4 regions of the Variovorax sp. AB1(2024) genome follow, and region 1 is predicted to be linked to each of the others. Evidence: predicted binding sites of a transcription regulator. Region 1 holds the regulator's gene; each other region holds the start of a gene.
What was found. The regulator sigma-54, encoded in region 1, starts transcription at its own class of promoters, with help from an activator protein. The targets are predictions, from matches to a motif close to TGGCANGNAANCTGCTTT.
Positions count from the first base shown of each region.

Region 2: a site for sigma-54 is predicted at 1,299-1,316, ahead of WIX39_RS05595 (TorF family putative porin). Genes of this name have one in related genera too.
Region 3: a site for sigma-54 is predicted at 4,470-4,487, ahead of WIX39_RS13360 (ammonium transporter). Genes of this name have one in related genera too.
Region 4: a site for sigma-54 is predicted at 4,192-4,209, ahead of WIX39_RS18410 (transglutaminase family protein). Genes of this name have one in related genera too.

Region 1 covers NZ_JBBHKP020000001.1:1,458,264-1,463,781, reverse strand. The annotation lists gene WIX39_RS06985 (phospholipase D family protein) at 1-391, opposite strand, end outside; gene WIX39_RS06980 (RNA polymerase factor sigma-54) at 402-2,009, opposite strand; gene lptB (LPS export ABC transporter ATP-binding protein) at 2,030-2,824, opposite strand; gene lptA (lipopolysaccharide transport periplasmic protein LptA) at 2,821-3,531, opposite strand; gene WIX39_RS06965 (thiol:disulfide interchange protein DsbA/DsbL) at 3,656-4,303, opposite strand; gene WIX39_RS06960 (SPOR domain-containing protein) at 4,453-5,223, opposite strand; gene argS (arginine--tRNA ligase) at 5,235-5,518, opposite strand, start outside.
Region 2 covers NZ_JBBHKP020000001.1:1,162,642-1,168,159, forward strand. The annotation lists gene WIX39_RS05590 (YifB family Mg chelatase-like AAA ATPase) at 1-1,142, opposite strand, end outside; gene WIX39_RS05595 (TorF family putative porin) at 1,359-2,225, shown strand; gene glnK (P-II family nitrogen regulator) at 2,293-2,631, shown strand; gene WIX39_RS05605 (ammonium transporter) at 2,661-4,097, shown strand; gene WIX39_RS05610 (SMP-30/gluconolactonase/LRE family protein) at 4,282-5,214, shown strand; gene WIX39_RS05615 (LysR substrate-binding domain-containing protein) at 5,241-5,518, shown strand, end outside.
Region 3 covers NZ_JBBHKP020000001.1:2,868,454-2,873,971, reverse strand. The annotation lists gene WIX39_RS13390 (pseudouridine synthase) at 1-276, shown strand, start outside; gene WIX39_RS13385 (M23 family metallopeptidase) at 316-1,227, shown strand; gene WIX39_RS13380 (nucleotidyltransferase family protein) at 1,267-1,557, shown strand; gene WIX39_RS13375 (HepT-like ribonuclease domain-containing protein) at 1,554-1,775, shown strand; gene WIX39_RS13370 (DoxX family protein) at 1,772-2,149, opposite strand; gene WIX39_RS13365 (succinylglutamate desuccinylase/aspartoacylase domain-containing protein) at 2,181-3,116, opposite strand; gene WIX39_RS13360 (ammonium transporter) at 3,197-4,399, opposite strand; gene WIX39_RS13355 (LytTR family DNA-binding domain-containing protein) at 4,552-5,454, opposite strand.
Region 4 covers NZ_JBBHKP020000001.1:3,951,199-3,956,716, reverse strand. The annotation lists gene WIX39_RS18425 (crotonase/enoyl-CoA hydratase family protein) at 1-148, shown strand, start outside; gene WIX39_RS18420 (glycerophosphodiester phosphodiesterase) at 288-1,505, shown strand; gene WIX39_RS18415 (alpha/beta hydrolase family protein) at 1,523-3,052, opposite strand; gene WIX39_RS18410 (transglutaminase family protein) at 3,251-4,150, opposite strand; gene WIX39_RS18405 (antibiotic biosynthesis monooxygenase family protein) at 4,293-4,625, shown strand; gene mnmC (FAD-dependent 5-carboxymethylaminomethyl-2-thiouridine(34) oxidoreductase MnmC) at 4,649-5,518, opposite strand, start outside.

The sequences.
Region 1 (5,518 bases):
CTTCGCCCGATGTGTAGAGGTCGTCCATGAGCACCCGCACGCGCACGCCGCGCAGGGCGGCGTCGCGCAGGGTGCGCAGCAGGTAGCGGCCGGTCTCGTCGTTCTCGATCTGGTAGTACTGCACGTCCAGCGTGCGCTGGGCGCGGCGCGCCAGCTCGATGCGGGTGGCGAAGGCGAAGTCGCCGCCGGGCATCAGGCGAAAGCCGCTCAGGTCGGGGTCGGGCTGGGCCGCCATCGCGAGCTTGCCGAGCGCGGTGTCGGGCGACACGGCCATGGCCTTGGTGGGCGGGCGCGGCGCCTCGTCGGGCAGGGTGGCGCAGCCGCTGAACAGCAGCACGGCCAGCAAAGCGATCACCCAATGGCCCCAGCGCGACATCGGGAGACGGCTCATCGAAGGCTTTCTACAGGGCCTTGCGCAGGTTGGCGGGCGCAATGCGCAAGGCTTCGCGGTACTTGGCCACGGTGCGGCGCGCGCACTCGATGCCCTGCTCCTTCAGCATCTCGGAGATCTGGCTGTCCGACAGCGGCTTCTTGATGCTCTCGGAGCTCACGAACTGCTTGATCAGCGCGCGCACCGCCGTGCTCGACGCATTGCCGCCGGTCTCGGTGCCCAGCGCCGAGCCGAAGAAATACTTCAGCTCGACCGTGCCGAACGGCGTGGCCATGTACTTGGCGGTGGTCACGCGCGAGATGGTGGATTCGTGCAGGCCCAGTTCGTCCGCAATTTCGCGCAGCACCAGCGGGCGCATGGCCAGCTCGCCGTGCACGAAGTAGCTCTTCTGGCGCTCGACGATGGCGTTGCTCACGCGCAGGATGGTGTCGAAGCGCTGCTGGATGTTCTTGATGAACCAGCGCGCCTCCTGCAGCCGCTGCGACAGCGCCTGGCTGCCCTCGCCCTTGTGCGACTTGAGCGCGCCGGCATAGATGTCGTGCACGCGCAGGCGCGGCATGACCTCGGGATTCAGCATGACGCGGAACTTGACGTTGGTGCCGCGTCCGGTCTTGGTGACGATCACGTCGGGAATGACGATGTTGCGCTCGACGTCGACGAAACGGCGCCCCGGCTTGGGCTCCAGCCGCGCAATGACCTGCAGCGCCGAGCGCACCAGCTCTTCGCTGCTGCGGGTGAGCGTGGCCAGGCGCTTGAAGTCGCGCCGCGCGAGCAGTTCCATCGGCTGCTTGCAGATGGCGATCGCGGTCTTGTAGACCTGTGCCTGCTCTTCGTCTTCGTCGTCGTCCTCGGCGGCCAGCGCGCGCAGCTGGATGCTCAGGCATTCGCCGAGGTCGCGCGCCCCCACGCCCACCGGCTCCAGGCTCTGCAGCAGGCCGAGCGCCACCTGGAAGTGGTGCACCAGGTCGTCGAACTGGTCGTTGTCGTCGCCGGCCAGGCCCGAGGCCAGCGCAGGCAGGGAGTCTTCGAGGTAGCCGTCGTCGTTGAGCGACTCGATCAGGAAGCGCAGCGCGGCGCTGTCGTTCTCGCTCAGGCGCAGGCTCAGCGCCTGGCGGTGCAGGAACGACTGCAGCGATTCCTGGCTGCGCGCGAGTTCGGTGGCGTCGGCGCGTTCGTCGTCGCCCAGGTTGTTCTGGCGCGCGGGAGCGTCGCTGCCCCACTCGCTGTCGTCGGGCGCCATGTCGACGGTGCCGTCGCCTTCCCAGTCGGGCTCGCGCTCGGCGATCTCGGCGGCGGGGCCGTCGGAGTCGGCCGTGGTGGTGGTGGCGGTCTCGGTCGAGGCGGTGGAGGTGCTGGCGGGCGGCGGGGTGAAGTCGCTCTCGCCGTCGCCGCCGTCACTGCCGTCATCGCGCGCAGCGGGGGCGTCGGCGGTGTCGAGCCCGAACTCCTCGCGCGCCGCTTCTTCCGCGGTGCGCTCGAGGAAGGGGTTCTCGTCGAGCATCTGCTCCACTTCCTGGCTCAGTTCGAGCGTGGAGAGTTGGAGCAGCCTGATCGACTGCTGCAGCTGGGGCGTCAACGCCAAGTGCTGCGAGACGCGAAGGGACAGCCCTTGCTTCATGTGGAGAACCCGACCCTTCCTTACATACGGAAGTGTTCGCCTAGGTACACCCTGCGTACCTCGGCGTTGTCGACGATCTCCGAGGGCGTACCTTGTGCCAGCACATGCCCGTCGCTGATGATGAACGCGTGATCGCAGATGCCCAGCGTTTCGCGCACGTTGTGGTCGGTGATGAGCACGCCGATGCCGCGCTCTTTCAGGAAGCTGATGATCCGCTGGATTTCGATGACGGCGATCGGGTCGATGCCGGCGAAGGGTTCGTCCAGCAGGATGAAGCGCGGCTGGGTGGCCAGGGCGCGTGCGATCTCGACGCGGCGTCGCTCGCCGCCCGACAGCGCCAACGCCGGCGAATCGCGCAGGTGGTCGACGCGCAGGTCGGCCAGCAGTTCGGACAGGCGCTCTTCCATGTGCTGCTTGGACAGCGGCGCGAGCTTGCCGCTCGCGTCGGGCTCGTGCTGCAGTTCGAGCACGGCGCGCACGTTTTCCTCCACCGTGAGCTTGCGGAAGATCGAGGCTTCCTGCGGCAGGTAGCTCAGGCCCATGCGCGCGCGGCGGTGGATGGGCATGTGGGCGATGGGCTCGCCGTCGATGGTGATCTCGCCCGCGTCGGCGCGCACCAGCCCGACGATCATGTAGAACGAGGTGGTCTTGCCGGCGCCGTTGGGGCCGAGCAGCCCGACGACTTCACCCTTCTGCACGTCGAGCGAGACGTCCTTCACGACCGTGCGGCTGCCGTAGCTCTTCTTCAGGCCGCGCGCCACCAGGCGACTGCCCGGTGCGCCGTTGGCTTCCTGGGTTCCAGCGGTTTCGATCACTTGCGGGTTTCTCCATCGCCACCGAGCGTGGTGGTCGAGCGCAGGCCCGTGCCGGGCGCGGGCGTGGACGCTGCCGGCGCGGCCGGCTTGGCCCCGGCCGGTGCGCCGGGCGCGGGCGCCGTGGCGGCCTTGGGTGTCAGGATGGTCTTGACGCGGCCGCTCGGGGACGACGCGTTGACCGCGGTGTTCGGCGGCACGGTGGAACCGTTGACCGTGTAGGTGTCGTTGCTCTGGTCGTAGACGATCAGGGCGCCGGTGCTCACGTCGTTCGGCGTGGAACCGAGCAGGCGGCGCATTTCCGCGTTGCGGATGAACTTGACGTTGTCGGCACGGCTGTCGTACTCGATGACTTCGGACTCGCCCTCGATCCACTCGTCGGGGGCGTTGCGCTTCTGCTTGTAATAGGCCCGCTTGCCGGGTGCCGCCGTGACCACGCCGTACTGGTAGCCCTCGGCGTCCTGGCGGACATCGAGCCGCGCGCCGCGGATGATGATCGTGCCTTTTGTTACCAGCACGTTGCCCGTGAACACGCTGGTCTGCTTGAGGTCGTCGTAGCGCATGGCATCCGACTCGATGTTCATCGGCTTGCTGCGGTCGGCGGTCTCGGCCAGGGCGCCCGAGGCAAGGCCGGCCAGCAGCAACGCGGCGGCGGCCAGGCGGCCGACGCGACGCAGGAAGGGAGTGGTGGAGTAAGAATGCAATGTCATAGAGGCACGAAACTTGCTCGGCATTGTATGCGGCTGATTGCGACAACCCGCACGCACAGATGAAAAAGCCCGCCGAAGCGGGCCGGGGATGAGGCGCGGCGCCACGAGGTGCGCAAAGCCCGGGTCAGCCCTTCCTGGCTTCGCCCACGAGGTAGTTCACGACCTGCAGCACCTTGGTCATGCTGCCGGCGGTTTCGCCGTCCACGTACCAGCGGCCGGCCACGGCCATCGCCGGCACCCCAGCCACCTTGTAGGCATCGGTCATCTGCGAAGCCCGCTTGGCCTTGCTGGCCACGCCGAACGAGGTGAACAGTTCCTTGAACTTCGCGGCGTCGAGGCCGTTGGCGGCGGCCCAGGCAATGATGTTGGCGTCGCCGTTCACGTTCTGGCGCTGCGCGTGGATCGCGTTGAACACCTTCGGCTGGTATTCGTCGACCTTGCCCATGGCCTCGAGCGTGTAGTACAGGCGCTGCTTGGCTTCGACGTCGTTGCCCACGAAAGGCACCGGGATGCGGCGGAACGCCACTTCCTTGGGTGCCGACTTGACCCAGGCTTCGAGCGACGGCTCGAAGTCGTTGCAATGGGGACAGTTGTACGAGAAGAACTCGACCACTTCGACCTTGCCGGCCGGCGCGTCGACGGGCACGCGCTTGTCGAGCACCAGGTACTCGGTGCCGGCCTTGGGCGCACGCGCCTGGGCATGGGCCGGGTTGGCGGCCAGGGACAGCAGCCCGAGCGAGGTGGCGGCCAGCGAAAAGTCACGACGTTTCATTGAAAGGGTTCTCCAGTTGGTACGGCAGACTGAGCCGGCACGCGGCGGGGAGTTCCCCCGCCCGCGGCGCGCCCAAGGCGATGAATGGTGGCGGCAGATACCGCGCGGCGAAGCTTAAGGGCTATTGGTGGCAATCGATCGCCGCGGCGTCAGCGCTGCACCCGCACGAGCGCCGAATCGAGACCGCCGCCGTCCAGGCGCTCCTTGAGCCGGTCGGCGTCTTCCTTCTTGTTGAAGGGGCCGGCCCGCACGCGGTAGACGGTGCGGCCCGCCTGCTCGCGCTCGGTGACCTTGGCCTCGACGCCCATCAGCGACAGCTTGGCGCGCTGGGCCTCGGCGTCGTCGGTGGTGCGGAAGGCGCCGGCCTGCACGAAGTACATGAACGGGTCGGCGCCCGAGCTGCTGCTGGCGGCGCTGCTGTTGCTGCTGGGCGCGGCCGACGCGGTGGTCGTGCTGCCGGAGCCGCCGCCCGAGCGGGCGCGCGCCAGGTCGCCCAGCGGGTCGTTCGACGGCGGCAGCGCGTTGGCCTCGGCGGGCGCGGGGGCGGGGGCGGTGCGCGGCTTGGCGGCAGTGGGGGGCACCACCACGGGCACGGGCGGCGCGGTGGTCGCCGGCGCGGTGGCAGGCGCGACGGCGGTGGCGGCCGGCTCGCCGGTGACGGGGTTGACCGGACCGCTCGCGGCCGGCGCCGGCTTGGGCGCGCCAGCCTTGCCTGCCAGCGGCGCGTTAGGGTCCCAGTCGCGGTTCTTGCGGGCTTCGGCCTCGTCCTGCTCGGCGCCGCCGCGCTGCGTCTTGGTCACGAAAGGAATCGGCACCTTGGTCACGTAGACCGCGATGCCCAGCGCGACGCCCAGGCCGAGCACCAGCCCGATGATCAGGCCGATGACGATGTTGCCGCGTTGTCTGGTTGTCTTCTTCATGGTGGGGTGGTTCACATCTTGCTCGGCGCACTGACGCCGAGAATCGCGAGGCCATTGTGCAGCACCTGCGCGGTCGCGGCGACCAGCGCCAGGCGGGCCAGCTTGACCTTCTCGTCGTCCACCAGGATGCGCTCGGCGTCGTAGTAGCTGTGGTAGCTGGCGGCCAGCTCGCGCAGGTAGAAAGTGACGTCGTGCGGGGCGAAATCGCGCGCGGCGGCGGTGAGCATGGCCGGGTACTTGGCCAGCAGCAGCATCAGCGCCTGGGCCGCCGGGCTTTCCAGCGGCGACAGGTCGA
Region 2 (5,518 bases), 300 kb from region 1:
GAGATCTGGTCGGGCGTGCAGCGGCAGGCTTTTGAAGCGGAACCCAGGTAGCCGCAAGGGCAGGGGTTCATCGCGGCGATCAACTGGAATCTGGCCGGGAATTCGGCACTCCGGGCGGCGCGGGCAATGGTGATGGTGCCGGTTTCCAGCGGCTCCCGCAGCGCCTCCAGCGCCGAGCGGGCGAATTCCGGAAACTCGTCCAAGAAGAGAACGCCGTGGTGCGCGCGCGAGATCTCTCCGGGCCGGGGCGGAGAACCGCCACCTACGAGTGCCACCGCGCTGGACGTGTGATGCGGCGCAGACGTGGGCCGGAGCATCCAGCGCTCCGTCGCGAAGCGGCCGCCCAGGCTGGCCACCGCCGCGCTCTCGAGCGCCTCCTCGATGCTCATGGCCGGCAGCAGCCCCGCGAAGCGCTGCGCGAGCATCGACTTGCCCGATCCCGGCTCGCCCATCATCAGCAGGCTGTGGCCGCCGGCCGCGGCGATTTCCAGCGCGCGTTTGGCGCCCGCGTGCCCCTTGACGTCGGCCAGGTCGGCGTAGCGCGGTGCGCTGGCGCCGGGCGCCGCACGGATCCGCGCCCAGCCGTCGGGCGGCGGATCGGGCCATTGCGAGGCTGCCTCGGTGTCGACCACGAACTGCCGCACCACATCCAGCAGATGCCGTGCGCCATAGACCTCGCCGTCGGGCACCAGAGCGGCCTCGTGCGCACTGTCCAGGGGCAGCACCAGCCGCGTCGCCACGCCGCGCGTGTGCAGGGCCAGCGCCATGGCCAGGGCGCCGCGCACCGGCCTCAGCTCGCCCGAGAGCGACAGTTCGCCCGCGAACTCGTGTCCGGCCAGCCTGGCGCCGTCGATCTGCCCGCTGGCCGCGAGGATGCCCAGCGCGATGGGCAGGTCGAAGCGCCCGGAGTCCTTGGGCAGGTCCGCGGGGGCCAGGTTCACCACTATCTTCTTGTTGTTGGGGTATTCGAGCCCCGCGTTCTGGATAGCCGAGCGCACGCGTTCGCGGGCTTCCTTGACCTCGGTTTCCGCCAGGCCGACCAGCGTGAAGCTGGGCAGGCCGTTGGCCAGATGCACCTCGACCGTGACACTGGCCGCTTCCAGCCCCAGCAAGGCTCGGCCCTGCACCAAAGACAAACTCATTTCTCTCCCTGTCCCCAAGATGGTGCGTCCATCTGTGGTGTGTCCGCGGTGGTGCGAACCTGTTGAAAGCCGCAACCGCTCGAAACAAGCGTTGTAACGATTTCGCTCACAACACGACGCGGGCGAGTCGCATGGGGCACAGGTATTTGTGCAGTTTGGCACGCTCCCTGCTTTGAGCCTCTCAGGTCCAACAACACACTTGCGAGGAGTTTCCCGATGACGCACCGTACCGCCGCCAAGGCGATGATCGTTCTGGCCGCTGCATTGACCGCTTCGGGCGCAGCCCTGGCCCAGGCGACGACCGATGCCCCGGCCGCCGCGCCCGCCCCGGATTTCACGGGCAACGTCTCGCTGACCACGAACTACAAGTTCCGCGGCCAGGACCAGGACATGATCGGCAAGAACGACTACGCCAAGACCAAGGGCTTCAAGCCCGCGATCCAGGGCGGCTTCGACTACGCCTTCGGCAGCAGCGGCTTCTACGTGGGCAACTGGAACTCCAGCGTCAACTGGCAGAAGGGCAACAGCATCGAGAGCGACATCTACGGCGGCTACAAGTTCAAGGCCGGCCCGCTCGACATGGACGTGGGTGCGCTCACCTACATCTACCCGGGCAACTCGGCGGGCAACACCACCGAGCTGTACGTCGGCGCGACCTATGCCAACGAAACCTTCGGTTCGTTCACCGCCAAGTACTCGCACACCGTGTCGAAGGACTACTTCGGCTACGCCGGCAACAAGGCCGGCTCGGGCCTGAAGGGCACCAACACCGGCTACCTGAACCTGTCGTACAGCAAGGAAATCGTGCCCAAGGTCACGCTGAAGGCGGCCGTGGGCTACACCAACATGTCCAGCGACATCCGCAGCCTGGGCTACAAGAGCTACGTGGACTACAACGTGGGCGCGAGCTACGACTTCGGCAACGGCCTGTCGCTGACCGGCTCGGTGCAGGGCGCCAACAAGAAGAGCTCGTACCTCGCGGTGTCCAACCCGGGCATCGACCTCGGCTTCGGCCCCATCGGCCAGACCACCTACTCGCCGAACAAGGCGCGCTTCATCCTCACGCTGACGAAGACGCTGTAAGCAGCAGAACAACGAGATGCGGCCCAAGCTGCCGCATCGTTTCATTTCCATCCAAAGGAGAAAACTCATGAAGCTGGTCACAGCCATCATCAAACCGTTCAAGCTCGACGAGGTGCGCGAAGCACTGTCGGCCATCGGCGTGCAGGGGATCACCGTCACCGAGGTGAAGGGCTTCGGACGCCAGAAGGGCCACACCGAGCTCTACCGCGGCGCGGAGTACGTGGTCGACTTCCTGCCCAAGGTGAAGATCGAGGCGGCCGTCTCCGACGACCTCGTGGATCGCGTGATCGAAGCCGTCGAAGGCGCCGCCCGTACCGGCAAGATCGGCGACGGCAAGATTTTTGTCTACAACCTCGAGCAGGTCGTTCGCATCCGCACCGGCGAAACGGGCCGCGAAGCCCTCTGATCGAGTCCTGGCCCGAAAGAACAACGATTATGAAAAAACTGCTTGTCTCTCTTGCGCTCGGCTTGAGCGTGCTTGCCGCCGGTACTTCCGGCTTCGCACAGACCCCGGCAGCGCCTGCTGCCGAGGCACCGGCCGCAACGGCTCCCGCAGCGGCAGCGCCCGCCGCGGCGGCTCCGGCCGATGCAGCCGCGGCACCCGCCGCAGCGGCGCCCGCGGCCGCACCCGCCGCTGCCCCGGCTCCGAAGATCGACTCCGGCGACACCGCCTGGATGCTGACTTCGACCCTCCTCGTGATCCTGATGACCATCCCCGGCCTCGCGCTGTTCTACGGCGGCCTGGGCCGTTCGAAGAACATGCTGTCGGTGCTGATGCAGGTCTTCGTGATCTTCTCGCTCATCAGCATCCTGTGGGCCGTCTACGGCTACAGCCTGGCCTTCTCGGGTGACGGCAACTTCTTCGGAGGATTCGACAAGATCTTCATGAAGGGCATCACGCAGGAAACCTTCGGTGCGCTGACCACCATTCCCGAATACGTGTTCGTCGCCTTCCAGGGCACGTTCGCGGCCATCACCGTGGCGCTGATCGTCGGCGCCTTCGCGGAGCGCGCCAAGTTCTCGGCCGTGCTGCTGTTCTCGGTGCTGTGGTTCACCTTCAGCTACGTGCCGATCGCCCACATCGTGTGGGGCGGCGGCCTGCTGGGCAAGGACGGCGCGCTGGACTTCGCCGGCGGCACCGTGGTGCACATCAACGCCGGTGTGGCCGGTCTCGTGGGTGCCTACATGGTCGGCAAGCGCGTCGGCTACGGCAAGGAAGCGTTCACGCCTCACTCGCTCACGCTCACCATGGTCGGCGCTTCGCTGCTGTGGGTCGGCTGGTTCGGCTTCAACGCCGGCTCGGCTGGTGCCGCCAACGCCCTGGCCGGCCTGGCCTTCATCAACACGGTGCTCGCCACCGCTGCCGCCGCGCTGTCGTGGATCCTGGGCGAGAGCCTGCACAAGGGCAAGGCCTCGATGCTGGGTGCAGCATCCGGTGCCGTCGCCGGCCTCGTGGCCGTCACGCCCGCCGCCGGTTTCGTCGGCCCGATGGGTTCGATCGTGCTGGGCCTGCTGGCCGGCCTGGTCTGCCTGTGGGGTGTCGGCGGCCTGAAGCGCATGCTGGGTGCGGACGACGCGTTCGACGTGTTCGGCGTGCACGGCGTGGGCGGTATCCTGGGTGCCATCCTGACCGGCGTGTTCGCGGCCAAGGGCCTCGGCGGCACCGGCGGCGCGACGCCCGACACCTTCTCGATGGGCGCGCAAGTCTGGATCCAGATCAAGAGCGTGGCGCTCACGGTCGTGTGGTCCGGCGTGGTGGCCTTCATCGCCTACAAGATCGCCGACCTGACCCTCGGCCTGCGTGTGTCGGAAGAAGAAGAGCGCGAAGGCCTCGACATTTCTTCCCACGGCGAAACCGCATACAACAGGTAAACCGAAGCCCCCTTGCAGGGGGCAGCACCTGCGGCCCGGCAGAGCCGGTTCCGCGGTGCTACTGAACTGAAGAACAAGTTTTTCAAGCGAGGTCTCCTTTGGATGTTCAGCCCGCAAGCGCTCCGGCGCCGGCGGGCTTTTTTTTGGCCGCAGGCGCAATGGGCGGGAGCACAATCGGCCCACCATGTGGACCTCCATCGAAGACAGCCTCTGCGAGCTCGGCGAATCGCCGTTCTGGCACCCTCAGGAACGATCGCTCTACTGGCTCGACATTCCCGGCCGCGCCGTGCTGCGAACGCGCGGCGACATCGGCACGCCGGGCGCCACGGTCGAGCGCTGGGCCCTGCCCACCGAGCCCGGCTGCATGGCACCGGCGCGGCGCGGCGGCCTCGTCATTGCGCTGCGCGACGGCATCTACCGTGCGCGCGAATGGGGCGGCGAGCTGGCCGCGATGGCGCGCGTGGAGCACGACGTGCGCACCATGCGCTTCAACGACGGCAAGTGCGACGCGCTGGGCCGCTTCTGGGGCGGCTCGCTCAACGAGGCCAAGGACCGGCCCAACGCCGCGCTCTACTGCCTCGACGCGCGCAGCGACACCGGCATCTCGCCCACCATCACGCAGATGGCCAACCAGGCCACCACCGCCAACGGCCTCGCCTTCTCGCCCGACGCCCGCACCCTCTACTGGGCCGACACCGCGGCGCACGTGGTGCATGCATGGGACTGGGACGCCGAGGCCAATTCGCTCTCGCATGTGCGAGTGTTCCAGCAGTTCGGCGCCAAGCCCGAAGGCTGGACGCCCGCGTCGCCGCTGCACTACGACGGCCGCCCCGACGGCGCCACCATCGATGCGCAGGGCCACTACTGGGTGGCCATGTTCGAAGGCGCGCAGCTGCTGCGTTTTTCGCCCTCGGGCGAGCGCGTGGCCTCCGTCGCAGTACCGGTGCAGTGCCCGACCATGCCCTGCTTCGGCGGCGACGACCTGAAGACGCTGTTCGTCACCAGCGCCCGCAAGGGCCGCCCGGCTGACGAGATCGCGCAGCGCCCGGCCTCGGGCATGGTGATCGCGATGCGGGTCGACACGCCGGGACTGCCGGTGAGCTTCTTCGAAGACTGAAGGCCGAAGAGGGTTCTCAGGCGCGCATGGCTCTGCAGCACATTCCGCCGATCCAGTGCCTGCTGACCTTCGAGGCGGTGGCGCGGCTGCGGCATGCGGGCCGCGCGGCCGACGAGCTGTGCGTCACGCCCAGCGCGGTGAGCCACCGCATCCGCCAGCTCGAGGCGCACGTGGGCTTCAAGCTGTTCGGGCGCAGCGACTTCAGCCTCACGGCCGACGGCGCGGCCTATCTTGCGAACGTGCGCACCGGGCTTGCCGCACTGCAGGCCACGCCGTTGGGCGGCGGCGCGGCTCAGCGCGCGAC
Region 3 (5,518 bases), 1.4 Mb from region 1:
GCCTTGCGCGCGGGCGTACAGCTCAACGACGGCCCCACGCGCCCCGCCAGGGCGCGCCTGCTCGACCCGCCGCCGCAGGTGTGGGAGCGCCAGCCGCCGATCCGGGAACGCAAGAGCATCCCCACCGCGTGGCTGGAACTGGCGATACGCGAAGGCCGCAACCGCCAGGTGCGACGCATGACGGCGGCCGTCGGGCTGCCGACGCTGCGGCTGATCCGCGCGGCCATCGGGCCGCACACGCTCGAAGGGCTGGCGCCGGGGAGCTGGCTCGGCTGACCCTGTCCCGCATCGAAGAACCTCCAACGACATCTATTCATGCCAATCAATTTCGACTTTTCCGACCGTGCGTCTTCCATGCTGAATCGCCGCTCTGCCCTGCTCGGCGGCCTCGGCCTGCTCGCGATGCCTGCTTCACAGCTGGCCAACGCCGCCTCGCCAAAGAAAGCGCAGCAACCCGCGCACGCCGATGTCTGGCCTCACGCATCCCAGGTGCCGGGCGGCGTGGCCCGCCTGTCGCTCGGGCCGGCTGCAAAGCGGCCTGCTGCCTTTGCAGGCGACATACCTCTGCTCGTGCTGGGCGACGCCATCGAATGGACCGCTCTGGTCGGCATTCCCCTCGCCGCCGAGCCGGGCGAAGCCAGCATCACAGTGCGCCCCGAAGGCCGCCCGGAAAGGCAGATCACCTACACCGTCGCCCCCAAGCAATACCGCGAGCAACGCCTGACGGTCGCCCCGCGCACCGTCGACCTGGCCCCCGAAGACCAGGCCCGCTACGAGCGCGAACGCGAACACCTGAGCGCCGTGATGGCCACGCTCACCGACATGCGCCCCGACGCAGCGCTGCAGATGCGCGTGCCCGTGCCGGGCCGCCGCTCCAGCTCGTTCGGCCTGCGCCGGGTGTTCAACGGCCAGTCGCGCAATCCGCACAGCGGCATGGACATCGCGGCGGGCACCGGCACGCCCGTGCTGGCGCCGCTGCCCGGCAAGGTGATCGACACGGGCGACTATTTCTTCAACGGCGGCACCGTGTGGCTGGACCACGGCGGCGGACTGCTCACGATGTACTGCCACCTGAGCCGGGTCGACGTGAAGGTCGGCGACGTGCTGAAGACCGGCGAGAAACTGGCCGCGGTGGGCGCGACCGGGCGGGTGACCGGGCCGCACCTGCACTGGTCGGTGATGCTCAACCGGGCGATGGTGGATCCGGCGTTGTTCGTTGCGGCTTGAGGCGTTCGAGGCATTGCCGCACAGCACTACACTGCGACCATGCGCCCTTCGGAAGCCTTGTCCCTGCATCGCGCTCGCATTCGCGAGATCGCGCTGAGTCACCATGTCAGCGGAGTTCGGGTGTTCGGCTCCGTATCGCGCGGCGAGGACGGTGCAGACAGCGACCTGGATCTGCTGGTGGACCCCACCGAGCAAACTACGCTCATGGACATTGGCGCCATTCGCTACGAACTGAAAGCCCTGCTTGGCATCGAGGTGGATGTACTCACCCCTGCCGGCCTGCCTCCCAAGTTCCGTGATCGTGTTCTGCGCGAAGCGGTGCCTCTATGAGTCGCAGCGATCCGCGGCGAGTCGTGGACTATCTGGGCCATATTCATCCGGAGTTTTCGTCGATGCACCCTGAAATTCCCTGGCGCATCGCATACGAAATGCGAAACGCGCTCTCGCATGGCTATTTCACTGTCGATCACACCATCGTCTGGCAGACAGTGCAGAACGATTTGCGGCCGCTTCGCGTGCAGATAGCAAAGTCGACCCCGCTCGCCTAAGTCGCCTTCGGCCGCGCCGTACTCCACGCAATCACCGCCAGCAACACCACCTGCAAAGGCAGCCGCGCCACCAGCGCCCAGTAAGGCACGTTCGCGAACAAGTCCGCCCGCTGCAGCATGTAGACATTCGCGGGCGTTACCGCAAGAGTCAGCAGGAACAGCCCGACTCCCGCAGCCCGGCGCGTCGGCCGCCACAGCAAACCGGCCGCGCCCAGCAGTTCGAAGACGGCGCTCACCCACACGGTCTCGCGCGGCCACGGAATCCACGGCGGCACGATTCGCATCTCGGCTTCGGTCGCCACGAAATGCGCGACGCCGCCGATGGCGAACCACAGGAAGACGAACACCAGCCCCGCCACGCGCCAGCGACTCATGGCGGGGATCGTGGTCATCGAACAGCCGGCCTCACAGCGGCTTGGTCAGGTACACGGCTTCGCGCCCGACGATCGTGCGCTGCGCGGGCATGAAGATCGTGCAGTCGTCGCACAGCGCGCGAATCTCTTCGTCGCCGTTGGTGGCGATCAACTCGCCCTTGGCAAAGGTCTCGAAGCCGATCAGCGGGCGCACGAACGCGAAGTCTTCCGACTTGATGACGTAGGTCTGCAGCAGCTGGAAGCGGCGTTGCGCCTCGGGCGGCGGCGTGGCCGGGTCCTTGTCGACGAGGCCGAAATACGCGAGGAAATCGTAGGTGACGGCGGTCGCGAGCTCCGACGCGGAGCGCAGGAAGTGCTGGCCGCACTCGACCACCATCGCCACGCCCTTGCCGTCCGGGCCGCCATGGCTGCCGTACTGGATCAGCGGCGTGCCCGAGCCCAGGCCGTCGGGCATCACCAGGTGCACCGACGGGCGTCCGATGGCCAGCGCGACCTTGGCGTTGCGCTCGAACGCCGGGTACACCCAGAACGGCACCACGGGCTGGCTGGTCGAATGGATGTCGAGGATGTGGTCGGCCGCCTCCACCACCGGGCGCAGGATGCGCGCGCGGCGCAGTTCGGGGCTGTCTTCCGTGCCGTCGAGCCACTCGGGCGACCAGATGCGGTTCAGGTTGTGCACGATCTGGCGGCTGTCGAAGGGCGCCTCTTCCTTGAACGACTCGTAGGCCTCGATGTTGGAGAAGGCCACGGTGAGCGTGCCGATCTTCGGGCGCACGTTGTTGTCGAGCAGGTGCGTGGCGGCGGTCATGCCGCAGATCTCGTTGCCGTGCGTGAGCGCGTTGATCAGCACGTGCGGGCCGGGCTTGCCCGACTCGAAGCGGTGCACGTAGTCGATGCCGACGTTGCCCTTGCGATAGGCGGAGAGGTCGCGGGGGAGGACTTCGAGGGCGGGAGGCAGTTGGGTCATGGGGCTGTGGGGAGTGAGCGAAGCAGCCGGCAAGTTTGCTACAGATGGCCGTTTCGCGCCTCGCACGCCGCCAGGGCCCATTACCAGTTCACTTCACGCTCCGGCGTCGCCGAAATATGGTGGATCGACAGGTCCGCCCCGTCGTATTCCTCTTCCTGCGTCAGCCGCAGCCCGACCGCCTTCTTCAGCGCGCCGTACACCGCCCACCCTGCCAGGCCGGCCCAGACGACGCCCATCAGCGTGCCGATCAGCTGCGCCCACACGTTCACCCCGCCCATGCCGCCCAGCGCCTGCGTGCCGAAGATGCCCGCGGCGATGCCGCCCCAGGTGCCGCACAGGCCGTGCAGCGGCCACACGCCGAGCACGTCGTCGATCTTCCATCTGTTCTGCACCAGCGTGAACATCTTGACGAAGATCGCGCCGGCCACGCCGCCCACCACCAGCGCGCCCAGCGGGTGCATCAGGTCGGAGCCGGCGCAGATGGCCACCAGCCCCGCGAGCGGGCCGTTGTAGACGAAGCCGGGGTCGTTCTTGCCCATGGCCAGCGCGACCAGCGTGCCGCCGACCATCGCCATCAGCGAGTTGACGGCGACGAGGCCGGAGATCTTGTCGATGCTCTGCGCGCTCATCACGTTGAAGCCGAACCAGCCCACGCACAGCACCCATGCGCCGAGCGCCAGGAACGGAATGTTCGACGGCGGGTGCGCGCTGAGCGAGCCGTCGCCCCGGTAGCGGTTGCGCCGCGCGCCCAGCAGCAGCACGGCCGGCAGCGCGAGCCAGCCGCCCACGGCATGCACCACCACCGAACCCGCGAAGTCATGGAATTCGTGGCCGGTGAGCGACGCTATCCAGCCCTGGATGCCGAAGTGCTTGTTCCACGCGATGCCTTCGTACAGCGGATAGACGAAGCCGACGATCACCGCCGTGGCGATGAGCTGCGGCCAGAACTTGGCGCGCTCCGCGATGCCGCCCGAGATGATGGCCGGAATGGCCGCCGCAAAGGTCAGCAGGAAGAAGAACTTCACCAGCTCGTAGCCGCTTCTTGCCGACAGTTCAGTGGCGCTCACGAAGAAATGCGTGCCGTAGGCCACGCCGTAGCCCACCAGGAAGTACACGATGGTCGACACCGAGAAGTCGACCAGGATCTTCACCAGCGCATTGACCTGGTTCTTCTTTCGGACGGTGCCGAGCTCCAGAAAGGCAAAACCGGCATGCATGGCCAACACCATGATCGCGCCGAGAAGGATGAACAGCGCGTCAGCGCCCTGTTTGAGTGCGTCCATTGAAGCTTCTTGCAGTTTTTTGGTTTGATTTGGTGCAACGCACCCGAATTGCTCGGAGCGGCGCCATAAGCAAGCAAAAAAGGTGCCTGAAAGCTCTTTGATGGTGCAGAACGAACCAATAACGGGCTTGCCCAGCCCGTTCGCGCACCGGATCAGCCCGCGCCGGCGCGCAGTGCGTCCCGGTAGCGGCGGCTGCAGGGCACCGTGGTGCCGTCGTGCATGTGCAGGCGGGCGTCGCCGCCGTCCAGCGGCTCGATTTCCTTGACGCGACCCAGGTTCACCGCGTGGCTGCGGTGCACGCGCGCGAAGCGGTCGGGGTCGAGCTGGGTCAGGAAGTCGGTGAGCGTGGCGCGCAGCAGGTAATCGTGGCCGTTGACGTGCAGGCCGACATAGTTGCCCTCGGCCTGCAGCCAGTCGATGTCGGTGGCGGCGATGAGGAATTCGCGGCGCAGCTTTCGCACGAGGAATCGTTCGGGGCGCGGGGGCGGTGGTGGGGGTGCTTGCGGCATGGAGGGCGCCGCCTCTGTCACCCCCTCCTCCGGCGCATCGAGCACCCGGGCTTCTCCCTGCAGCCGCAGCAGGAACCGCCGGTAGACCCAGATGCCGAAAATCATGCTGGCGTATACCCGCACGTCCTTCAGGTACTCATAGCCCCACTGGGCGGTCCAGCTGGAAAAGCCGTAGTGCTCGCCGGCCATCGAATAGACCAGCGAGCGCAGCCCGAACATGCCGGCCACATGGACCACGCTGACCGCCACGCTGGCTGCCAGGTGCCAGGCCAGGAAGCGGACCCAGTGCCTGCTCGCCAGCGGCGCCAGCCAGCGTTCGATGGCCACCAGCGCCGGCACCAGCGGCAACAGCACGAAGTGGCTCGACACCTCCCAGGTGACGACTTCCCAGCGGGCATGCGGCACCGCGCGATTGCCGACATCGGCGATCGCGACCAGGGTGCTGAACGCGGCCTGCAGCGTCATCAGCACGATCCAGAAGCCCACCTCGACATAGCGGCGGATCGGCTCGTAGCGTTCGTAGAGGTTCTTGCGTGGATCGCCCATGCCCGGAATTCTCGCGAAATCGCCCCCTGGGGCCGGCGAATTTCGTCCCTGGGGGCCACCGCTC
Region 4 (5,518 bases), 2.5 Mb from region 1:
GGAGGGCATGTGGTTCCGGCGGCAGGCGGAGGCCGAGGGCTTCAAGAGCGCCGTCGCGTGGCGCGACAGCGGGCGGGATATTCCGGAAGGCGACGAGGCCCGGGCACGCATCGCGGAACTCGAAGCGAAGCTGGCCGCGCGCGGCTGAGCTGGCGCCCTTCGTCGCGTGGCCAATGTCACGCGACGGACATTTCCTCCCTCGATGATCCGGCGCGCCTTCTGCCAATCCGTTTGACGGCAAAAGACGTGTCAATTTACATCGATGTGAACAAAAGGGAGGAATTTAAATGCAATTGCTTGATTTTTCGAGGACCGTGCTGGCGGCTGGTGCCTGCGCGTTCATGGCGGCGTGTGGCGGCGGCAGTGGCGACGCAGGGCCGATGCCGCTGTTCTTGCCGGCTTCACCTCCGCCGGCGGCTCCCGCGCCTGCGCCTGCGCCGGCCCCGGCGCCCGTGGAGGCGGCACCCCCGCTCGTCATCGGGCATCGCGGTGCATCGGCGCTTCGGCCCGAGCACACGCTGGCGTCATACCAGCAGGCCATCGACGACGGAGCCGACTTCATCGAGCCTGACCTCGTGCCCACCAAGGACGGCGAACTCGTTGCCCGCCACGAGAACGCCATTGCCATCGTCAAGGACGGAAACCTCGTCGAGGCCACCACCAACGTGGCCGACGTGCCTAAGTTCGCCAGCCGCATGACCACCAAGGTGATCGACGGTACCTCGGTCACCGGCTGGTTCACCGAGGACTTCACGCTGGCCGAGCTGAAGGAGCTCAAGGCCCGTGAGCGCATTCCGAAGCTGCGCCCGGCGAACGTGTCGTACAACGACCAGTTCCAGGTGCCCACGCTCGACGAAGTGATCCAGCTCGCCAAGTCGCAGTCGGTGGCCAAGGGCCGCGTGATCGGCGTCTACCCCGAGACCAAGCACCCGACCTACTTCCGCTCGATCGGCCTGCCGCTGGAGAAGAAGCTGATCGACACGCTGCAGAAGCACGACCTGAACAAGGCCGAGGCGCCGGTGTTCGTGCAGTCCTTCGAAACCGGCAACCTGAAGGACATCCGCCTGAAGAGCACGGTGAAGATCGTCCAGCTCATCGACGGGCAGGGCGCGCCCTACGACCTCGTGGCCCTGAGCGACAAGCGCACCTACGCCGATCTCGTGAAACCCGAAGGCCTGGCGGAGATCGCGACCTACGCGCAGGGCATCGGCGTGGCCAAGGCGCGCGTGATCCCGGTGGCGGACGGCAAGCTCGGCGCACCGACCACGCTCGTGAAGGACGCGCACGACAGGAAGCTGCTGGTCCATGTCTGGACGATCCGCCCGGAGAACAACTTCCTGCCGGACAGCCTCAAGAAAGAGCCGAAGACCGATCCGACCGCATACGGCGACACCGCCGGGGAGATCAAGGCCTTCCTTGACGCAGGCATCGACGGCCTCTTCGCCGACAGCCCCGCCACGGCGGTGCCGGCGGTCAGGGCGTATCGCGCGGCACGGCGCAACTAGGGCGCGCTGAACTCAGATCAGATCGGTGGCGAGCAGGACGGCAGGAGCGGGCGCACGTTGATCGTGCTCGAGCCATCGTCCACGCTCACCGCGTTGCGGGTGAAGTTGCAGCCGTACCTCGAATCCTTGATCGTGGAAGGGGTCAGAACGTCGTCGCCGGCGGGCTTCGCGTTGTTGTCCTTTTCCCAGCCGATCATGGCGACGAAGGCTTCCTCCTGCTCCTTGATGGTGAAGTCGCAATGGGTGATGCCGCGGATGGCGCGCTGCACCAGCCACTGGCTGTTGCCCTTGGCCGCCACGCGCCTGTTGTAGATCTGTTCCATGCTGAAGGGCACGTACATGTCGCCAAGCGTGTGCAGCGTGACCACCGGGATCTTGAACTCGCCGTTGACCTTGGGAATCCAGCGCAGGCCGTCGGTGCGCAGGCGGTTCGCGTCCGGTGCGGCCGTGAGCTTCTGGGCGAGCGCGTTGAGTTCGTCCGATGCGGTGGTGTCGCCGTCGATCTTGTAGACGAAGCGGTTGGTGTCCAGCGTGCTCTTGTTGAGGATGCCGTTGACCGTGCCGTCACTGCCGAACACGCCCCACACCGCCTGGAACGAGCGGCCGTTCTGCAAGGAGAAGTTGAACAGGGGCCGCGGTCCGCCGGTCAGGTTCTCGAGCACCGAGGCGTACTGGTTTCCGACAGTGCCGTTGGGCGCGATGGCCGTGGCCGAGAAGGTGGAGAAGAGCGCCGGGGTGACCTGCGCCGCGATGTCCGCCCATTTGGGTGTCGGATAGCTCGCTTTCCCTGCCAGCGCCTGCGCCGCCACCTGCGCGGCGGCAAAGTAGTCGAACAGCTCCGTGTCGCCCACCACGCCGCACATCGGCACCGCGCCGTTGTACTTCACCTTGTGGTTGGCCGTGGCGTAGGTTTCGTCCTCGATGGCAGCCGCCGTGATGTGGCCGCCCATCGAATGGCCGGTGATGAATATCTTCGACGGCGCGGCCAGGTTGCGGCCGCGGGCCTTGGCGATGGCGTTGAACTGCAGGGCGAGGGCGTTGGTGTCTTCCACGCCGGCGCGCACGTCGTAGTAGTTCTTGCTGTAACTGGAGGCGGCCCAGGCGTAGCCGTTCTGGATCAGGTAGCGGCGGATGGTGGGCGTGCCGGCTTGCAGCAGGTTGCCTTCGCCCGCATAGCCGTGCGCATACATCACGAGCTGGCCGTTCCAGTTGGCGGGCACCTCGACGTTGTACTGGGCCCCACCCAGCATGCCGGCCCAGCGGCTGGTCGTGCTGTTGTCGACCGTGTCGCTGCCGTCCGCGGCGAGCGCGGCGAAGGTGGTGGCCGAGGGATCCGCCGGCGCGAACGAATTGCGGCTGTCCTGCAGGCGGGTTTCTTCGGCGACGGGAGCGGGGGGCGGCGCGGGAGGCGGCGGTGCGGCAGGCGCGGGTGCGGGCGTGGGCGCGGGAATGAAGCCGAGGCTGTTGCCGCCGCCGCCTCCACCGCCGCAGGATGCGACCGCGAGGCTGGCTGCCAGTGCAAGAAGTGTCAGGCGTGCTGAATGCATGGGGTGTCTCTCTCCGTTCTTGTGAGTTCTCGAGAAGAAATGACCGGCGCGGCGCTGCACCCGCGATCGTTCAGAACGATCGTGCTATTTCGCTGGCCGGCGGCGCAGCGTAGAGGTGTTGGGGAATGTGGCGCTGCGGGGTTTCCCGCAACGGCTATCGCCTGCGCGACAGCAGCCGTCGATCGGCGGGGGCGCGCCTCAGTTCTTGCGGCGCGTGACCACCACCGTCGCCTCTAGGCCTTCGTAGGCCTCTGCATCGCCGTACCAGCTGCCGGAGATCGGCGCCGCCTGTGCCGGATCGCGCGTGACGCCGACGCGGATCAGCTGGCCGCTGCCCATCAGGTTGTTGGTCGGGTCGAAGGCCATCCAGCCGATGCCCGGCAGGTAGGCCTGCAGCCAGGCATGCGTGGTGCCGGCGCCGGTCATCGAATCGCCCTTGGCCTGCGCCGCGGTGTCGAGCGCGGCGTCGTAGATGTAGCCGGAGACGAAGCGCGTGGCGATGCCCAGGCGCCGCGCCGCTTCCATCATCAGCAGCGCGTAGTCGCGGCAGCTGCCGCTGCCCAGCGCCAGGGTGGCGAGCGGTGTCTGGGTGCCTTCTTCGTCGCGCGCCTTGTATTCGAGGCTCTGGCCGATGTGCGCGTTCATGCGCGCGAGCACCTCGCGCGTGCTGTTGGGCTTGTCGGTGTGCAGGAACTGGTGGGCCCAGCGGATCAGCGTGCCCTGCGTGTCGTCGTCGTGGTGCGGGCGCAGGTAGTGCTCGAGGTCCAGGCGCTCCTGCACCGTATAGGCGAAGGGCAGGAATTCGGCGGCCGGGTCGAGCGCCAGCTGGTCCTGCTGGGCAGGCACATGCTCGATGGTGAACGAGCACACGATGCGCAGCTCGGTCGCCTCGCCCATCGGCTGCACCAGCGCGACGGAATTGGAGTGCGGGTCCTGGATGAGTCGGGTGAATGCCTCCGGGCTCACCTGCAGGTCGGTGGCGAGCACGCGCAGGTCATGGCTGTCGCGCGGTCGGAACATCACGCGGTGCAGACCGAAAGTGACCGGCTTGTTGTAGCGGTAGACGGTGGTGTGCTTGATGTCGTATTGGGTGGCCATGCGATGCATTCTCACGCGTTCGAATGACGGGCGGTTGGTTGATTGCAGTACCCATGCCGCAGAATCAGCCCCCGTTTGGCCCCCGTTCGGCCCGCACCGGGCCGGGCTTTTGCCGACTTTTCCGGGAGGTTTCGATTCCGCCATGTACTCCGCTACCTTCATCTTTGCCAAGAAGCAGTTCGACGACGAGTTCCACCGCCTCGACCAGACCATCGCCGCCGCGGCGAAGTCGCTGCCCGGCTACCTGGGCGAGGAGACGTGGGAGAACCCCGGCAACGGGCTGGTGTCGAACGTCTACTACTGGGACTCGCTGGACAGCCTGCAGGCGCTGATCCGCCACCCCGTGCACCAGCAAGCGAAGGCCGCGCAGGCGAACTGGCTCGACGGGTACAAGGTCGTGATTTCCGAGGTGCTGCGCACCTACGGCGACACCCGCATCGACCACATGCTGGCGCCTTCGCGGCAGCCCGGCTGACGACCTGCCCGAACGGGCGCGCCTCAGAGGCGCTGGGTGCCCAGCGCCTTGGCCAGCGTGGCTGGCAGTGGCAGCGGCTCGGCATGCCACTGCGCGGCCAGCAGTTCGGCGCACAGCGCCGCGAAGCTGAGGCCGCGCGAGCCCAGTGCGGTGCAGGCCCAGAGGCCCGTGGCGGAGCCGTCGAGCGGGCCGACCAGCGGGCGGCGGTCGCCTGAGGCGCAGCGGATGCCCACCCAGCTTTCGACATCGCCGCTCAAGAACGACGGCGCCAGCGCTGCGGCGGAAGCGGGATGCAACCGGCTCAGCCGTTCGCGGTTCGCATCGGCGTCGGCCGCTGTCGCTGCGAGGTCGGTGCTGTCGCGGTCGAAGGTCGCACCGGCCAGCCAGATCGGGGCGCCGGCGCCGTTGGGTACATGGGCGATCAGGTGGCCATCGCCGTTGATCGGGGTTGCGGGCAACGCGGCGCCATCGGGCATGGGCCCCCAGGCGACCTGGCCGCGCACCGGCTGCAGCGGAAGGGCGGGTGCGAAGCGGCCTGATTCATGGCCGGCGCAGACGACCACGCGGTCCGCCTCGGCCAGCAGCTGGCCGGCCGGGTCATGCAACTGCCAGGGTCCGCCAGGCTCCCGCTCCACCCGCGCCACACGGCAACCGCCGCGGAATTCGACGCCCGGCTGGCGCAGCCAGGCTGCGATCAGCCGGTGCGGCCGCACCCACGCCGCCTGCCCATGCCAGAGCGCGGCGGTGTCGCCGGGCAGGCCGACAGTGGCCAGTTGCCCGTCGTTCGCGGGCCAGGACTCGTTGGGGCCGCTGGCGCTCCAGCCGGCAGGCACGCGCACGTCGCCGTCAGGCCGGCGCTCGAGCACGCCGCTGGCGCGCCAGTCGCGGCCTTC